Regions from separate parts of the Caldanaerobius fijiensis DSM 17918 genome, predicted to be linked through region 1. Evidence: riboswitches for the same ligand, from Rfam matches in the RefSeq annotation. Region 1 holds a riboswitch; the other holds the start of a gene.

What was found. Region 1 has a riboswitch for S-adenosylmethionine ahead of BUB87_RS07745 (methionine ABC transporter ATP-binding protein). Riboswitches for the same ligand answer to the same signal wherever they lie in the genome.
Region 2: another riboswitch for S-adenosylmethionine. It lies ahead of BUB87_RS11205 (homocysteine synthase); the one in region 1 lies ahead of BUB87_RS07745 (methionine ABC transporter ATP-binding protein).

Annotation. Positions count from the first base shown of each region.
Region 1 covers NZ_FQVH01000016.1:28,374-31,579, reverse strand. Annotated here, with positions in the region: gene BUB87_RS07755 (DUF2156 domain-containing protein) at 1-784, shown strand, start outside; gene BUB87_RS07750 (hypothetical protein) at 760-1,263, opposite strand; SAM riboswitch class I at 1,404-1,502, shown strand; gene BUB87_RS07745 (methionine ABC transporter ATP-binding protein) at 1,572-2,597, shown strand; gene BUB87_RS07740 (methionine ABC transporter permease) at 2,578-3,206, shown strand, end outside.
Region 2 covers NZ_FQVH01000033.1:9,661-12,866, forward strand. Annotated here, with positions in the region: gene BUB87_RS11195 (Lrp/AsnC family transcriptional regulator) at 1-38, opposite strand, end outside; gene BUB87_RS11200 (slipin family protein) at 116-1,063, opposite strand; SAM riboswitch class I at 1,224-1,330, shown strand; gene BUB87_RS11205 (homocysteine synthase) at 1,408-2,679, shown strand; gene metX (homoserine O-acetyltransferase MetX) at 2,685-3,206, shown strand, end outside.

The DNA.
Region 1 (3,206 bases):
CCTTTACATGTGGAATCATTATTATAACCTTTATTATGAAATCATCAACGATTGCCTTTGTCTTATCTCTCAAAGGGACAACATTACTGCTATTCTGCCGCCGATAGGTGATGAATTAAATATAATAAGGGCTTTTGAGGTGTTATATAAAAGATATAAAGACGAGGGTTCAAATACATTGTTGGAGAGATTCCCAGAAAAGCTGGCTAAAAAAATAAGCGAAATATTCTGTATAGAAATGGAGCTTGATGAAGATAATAGCGACTACGTGTACAATACCAGTGACCTCATAAACCTCTCCGGCCGTAAATATCATGCCAAAAAGAACCACGTAAACCGTTTTAAAAAACTATATAACTATAGTATCGAAACTCTAAACGAAACCAATATCATGGAATGTCTGTATTTTACGGAAAAATGGCTTCAGGATAAAGATATTCAAGAAAATCCTGGTCTTCTAGATGAATTCCAATCTATTAAGACCTTTTTTGAAAGCTATCGATATTTTGACGTAAAGGGTATTGTTATACGGATTGGAGGAAAGGTGGAAGCATATACCTTCGGCGAACTACTAAATCCCGAAACTGCTGTGATACATATTGAAAAGGCAAATCCGGATATACCAGACCTCTATGCATTTATAAATCAATGCTTTGCAGAAAAGGTATGGTCGCACATACCTTATATTAACCGAGAGCAAGATATGGGTATACCCGGTTTAAGAAGAGCCAAACAATCCTACCATCCAGTAAAAATGGTTTACAAGTATAAAGGGCAGATATAATTTCTGTCCTTTTCTTTTATAAGATTGTTATAACCAAACATCTCGTATAAAATAGTCTCGGCGGCCTTTAAATGCTTGTACACTGTATCGGTAGAATTATAGCATTTTATAGATATACCATTACACAAAATAAGGTCCTGTTCCTTAAACTCCTTCATATTCACACAGCAATAGTTAATATAGCCGGTCGTTTCTCCACCGGTCCCACTTTGCCTTAATTTCAAAGGCATCATTATTATATCTTTTCTAAAAGGTACTGGAAGATATAACTTTTTCCCTAATATTCTGCTACATTCTTCTCTTAAAGCATCCAGATCCACAGCAAAATACCACGCCATATATTTTAGAACATATTTAACCTTTCTTGGTACATCATATTTATTTCCAGAAATATCTATCAACACGACAGAAGCTCTGCTATTAAACAACTTAGGTATTATTGCACATATCTGATCGGCCTTTATAGGAATATTTAACACCTTTTACCACCTCAAATATATTATATATCGAACTTATGTTCGTGTCAACTGTCCTTTCGATAACAATTAAAAATAATAAAAATTATGTTGACATATTAAACATTTTTTAATATACTTGTTGCATAAATCAATAATGCAAACTCTTATCGAGAGCGGTGGAGGGACTGGCCCGATGAAACCCGGCAACCGGCATCAGGCACGGTGCTAAATCCAGCAGGGTTATCCCTGAAAGATGAGAGAGGAACACACCTCTTTCAAGAGAGGTTTTTTTGTTGTAAATAAAGATGTAAAAAAGACGGAGGAGTAAAATGATAAAAATACAAAATTTATCAAAGATATACGATGCTGGAGGTCAAAAAGTAATAGCATTAGACAATATCAATTTGACCATCAAAGATGGCAGTATATTTGGGATCATTGGTTTAAGCGGTGCTGGTAAATCTTCTTTAGTAAGATGTATAAACAGGCTTGAAGAACCCACTAGCGGCCGCATATACATCGATGATATAGATATTACTTCTCTGGATAAAAAAAGCTTAAGAGAAGCCCGCAAAAAAATCGGCATGATCTTCCAGCACTTTAACCTGCTGTCAAATGCCACCGTCTTTGAAAATGTAGCTTTTCCTCTTATGATAGCAGGTTATCCGAAAAAAAAGATAAAAGAAAGGGTATATGAGCTGCTGCGGCTAGTAGATCTGGAAGAAAAGTCCCAGGCCTATCCCTCACAGCTAAGCGGCGGGCAAAAGCAAAGGGTCGGTATAGCAAGGGCATTGGCCAACCATCCTCGAATTCTCCTGAGTGATGAAGCTACCTCAGCACTGGATCCCAAGACCACCAAGTCTATTCTCCATTTGCTAAAGGATATAAATAGAAAATTTGGCATCACAATTGTAATAATCACACATGAAATGGACGTCATAAAAGAGATATGCGATGAAGTGGCTGTTATTGAAAATGGAAAAATAATTGAACAGGCCAGCGTAGTGGATTTATTTACCAATCCATCAGCAGATACTACCAGGACTTTTATCGAAGATATAACGGAGAGTTTACCTGAAAGTATAAAAATCAGTAGTAAGCCCGATGAAAAATTTGTAAAAATAAGTTTTAGGGGATCTATCACCAGTGAACCTGTCATCTCCAGGATGATAAAAAAATTTGATGTGGACGTAAATATAATCAAAGGTAGCGTAGACAATGTCAGAGATATATCTATAGGCAAACTTCTCATAAGTATTACAGGTAATCCTGATAACATCTTGCACTCCATTGAATACTTAAAGGAAACCGGCTTGAAAGTAGAGGTGTTAACAAATGAGCTTGTTGACAGATGAACTCGTAAATTTATATAATATCATAGCTCCATCCTTGCTCCAGACCATTTACATGGTATTTTTCTCTACGCTCTTTTCTGTCCTTATAGGAGCACCATTGGGAATTATCTTAGTAATAACACGTGAAGGAAATATATGGGAGAAACCTCGCTTGAACAACATACTGGGGTTCATTATAAACATGGCAAGATCTGTTCCTTTCATTATCCTCATGATTGCCATATTCCCGCTTTCCAGATTGATCGTAGGTACTACCATTGGGACTACAGCCGCTATTGTTCCCTTGGCTTTATCAGCGACGCCTTTCGTAGCAAGGGTAATAGAAAATTCATTGCTGGAAGTAGATTGGGGCATCATAGAAGCTTCTCTATCCATGGGCGCATCAATACCCCAAATCATATTTAAAGTACTGCTCCCCGAAGCGAGATCTTCACTGGTTCTCGGAATTACCCTTACAATAATAAACATCATAGGCTATTCAGCCATGGCCGGTGCCATCGGCGGTGGGGGATTGGGCGATCTTGCTATAAGGTACGGTTACATGAGGTTTCAGACTGATGTATTGATTGCTACTATAGTAATACTTGTTTTATTGGTTCAGGCAATCCA
Region 2 (3,206 bases), on a different contig from region 1:
TCATACAGGAGCTCAATTACGTCCATACATTTGTCCATTGCTACAACCCTCCCCATTTCTTTTATTTAATATTAAGCTACATTATATAATAATTATCAGGTGTAATCAAGGCAATTTATTTGTTATTTATATTAGAGAAAGCCTTTAACAATTCAATAGGTAAAGGAAATAGTATTGTAGAATTTTTTTCTGCTGCGATTTCTGGCAGTGTCTGCAGGTATCTTAACTGCAGGGCAGCTGGCTCCTTAGAAATAAGTTGTGCTGCTTCTAGCAGTTTTTGCGCCGCCTGATATTCACCATCTGCTGATATGATTTTGGCCCTCCTTTCTCTTTCTGCTTCTGCCTGCTTTGCCATGGCTCTTTTCATTGTATCAGGCAATTCTATGCTTTTTATTTCTACTGCGGTCACCTTGATGCCCCATGGATCTGTGTCTTTGTCCAGCAGTTCTCGCAGTTTTTCATTGAGCTCAGCTCTTTTCGTGAGCATTTCATCCAGCTCATGCTGACCGAGGATAGACCTTAATATCGTTTGTGCCAGGAGAGTGGTGCTCTGTGTATAATTTACAACCTTTGTAGTTGCAAGGATAGGATCGGATACATTAAAATATACTACTGCATCAACCATAATAGGAACATTGTCTTTTGTGATGATTTCCTGCTTTGCCACATCAATTGTGAGAGTTCTTAAGTCGACTTTCCATACTCTATCAATACCAAAGGGGAAGATGACATTGAGACCCGGTTGCAATAAGCCGCTGAGCCTTCCGAACCTGAATAAAACCCCTCTCTGGTATTCTGCTATGATTGAAACCATTCCAGGAAGCAATATGAGTGGTATTATAGTCAGGACTATGGAAGGTGCTATATATAGCAGACTTTCGATAGAACTCCATCCTCTTAACACGACAATATCTATGACTCCCCAGATCAAAAACGATACCAGCATAAAATAAAAATTGGCGTAAATCTTGCGCGATAATGCTATGGCCATCCAGACAATCCACCACACAGCTTCAATTAAAAAGATTATCGCAAATATAGTTACTACTGGATATGAATTCATAAAATTTCCCTCCTATCTTAATTTAACAACTTTTATAAATATTATAATCAAATTTACTAAGAAAAACAAACTGTTTTTTCCAGTCAAAAATTTATTATTGCATAAACTCAGTATATATGTTATAATTTCCTTAATTTAAAAATAAAACAGCATAAAAAACCTCTTATCAAGAGTGGTGGAGGGACTGGCCCGATGAAGCCCGGCAACCGGCACATAGGTGCGACTGGTGCCAATTCCTGCAAAACGAAGAGTTTTGAGAGATGAGAGGGTAAGGTAGAAAATGCCCTCTTCATGCAGAAGAGGTTTTTTTATGCCCACATTATAAATTGAAGGAGGAATTTTTTATGAGATTTGATACGCTGGCATTGCACGCGGGACAACAACCAGACCCAACTACGGGTTCCAGGAGTGTACCTATTTATCAGACTACCTCATATGTATTTAAGAGCACGGAACACGCAGCAAACCTCTTTGGGTTGAAAGAAGAGGGCAATATTTATACCAGGATAATGAATCCAACCGTAGATGTCTTTGAAAAGCGTATGGCGGCTTTAGAGGGAGGCGTAGGTGCCTTAGCTACTTCATCAGGCATGGCCGCAATTACTCTTGCTATAATGAACATAGCATCGGCGGGAGACGAAATCATATCGTCGACAAATCTTTACGGAGGTACCCATACGCTGTTTGCAAATACACTTCCTAAATATGGTATAAAGACAATATTTGTAGATCCTGAAAATCCTGAGGGCTTTAAAGAAGCCATAACCGAAAAGACAAAAGCCATTTATGCGGAAATTATCGGAAATCCTAAAATAGATGTATTTGACATTGAAACTTATGCGAAGATCGCCCATGACCATGGCCTTCCCCTTATAATAGACAATACCTTTGCAACCCCGTATTTATGCAGGCCCTTTGAATTCGGAGCAGATATCGTCGTACACTCTGCTACAAAATTCATAGGAGGGCATGGCACATCCATAGGGGGCGTTATCGTAGATTCAGGTAATTTCCACTGGGACAATGGAAAATTTCCCGGGCTGGTAGAACCCGATGAAAGCTACCATGGCGTAAGCTATGTGAGAGATTTCGGTAAAAGCGCTTATATAGTAAAAGCTCGTGTGCAGCTCATGAGAGATATGGGGGCATGCATCAGTCCGTTTAACGCATTCTTATTGCTTCAGGGCCTTGAAACCCTGTCGTTGAGGGTGCAAAGGCACTGCGATAATGCTCAAAAGGTGGCTGAATACCTCAGTAAAAGCCCTTATGTAACCTGGGTGAATTATCCGGGCTTGCCTGACAATAAGTACCACAGGCTGGCTAAAAAATATCTTCCAAAGGGATGTGGCTCTATACTCACTTTTGGAATCAAAGGTGGATTGGAAGCTGGCAAGAGGTTTATCGAGAACGTTAAGCTGTTCTCTCATTTAGCCAATGTAGGAGATGCAAAATCCCTTGTTATACACCCGGCCAGCACTACTCACCAACAGCTAACAGAAGAAGAACAGCTGTCATCGGGTGTAACGGCAGACATGGTAAGGCTGTCTATCGGAATAGAAGATGTGGAAGATATAATCGAAGATCTGGATCAGGCTTTAAAGGCGTCTCAGGGGTGATGCCGGTGATTGTTGAAAAAAAGTATCTTCACCTATCAAAAGATGAGGTTACATTTACAACGGAGAGCGGTTATACATTTGATGAACTTACTATAGCATATGAGGTTTACGGCGAGCCCGATATATATAAAAACAACGTTGTGCTGGTTTTACACGCACTGTCAGGCGACAGCCATGCTGCTGGAAAGTACAGAGAAGACGATAAAAAAGCCGGTTGGTGGGATGGCCTTATAGGGCCGGGAAAGTACATTGACACAAATGAGTATTGCGTCATATGCTCCAATGTCCTGGGTGGTTGCCAGGGCACTACTGGACCTTCATCGATCAATCCCAGGACGGGTAAGCCCTATGCCGCAGATTTCCCGAAAATAAACATAAGGGATATGGTGAGGGTTCAAAAGATATTGCTGGATAAGTTGGGGATATCCCATTTGAGAGCAGTTATAGGTGGCTCCATGGGTGGAATGCAGGCGTTAGAGTGGGCTGTCACATATCCAACTATGATGGATAAGACCATAGTTATAGCA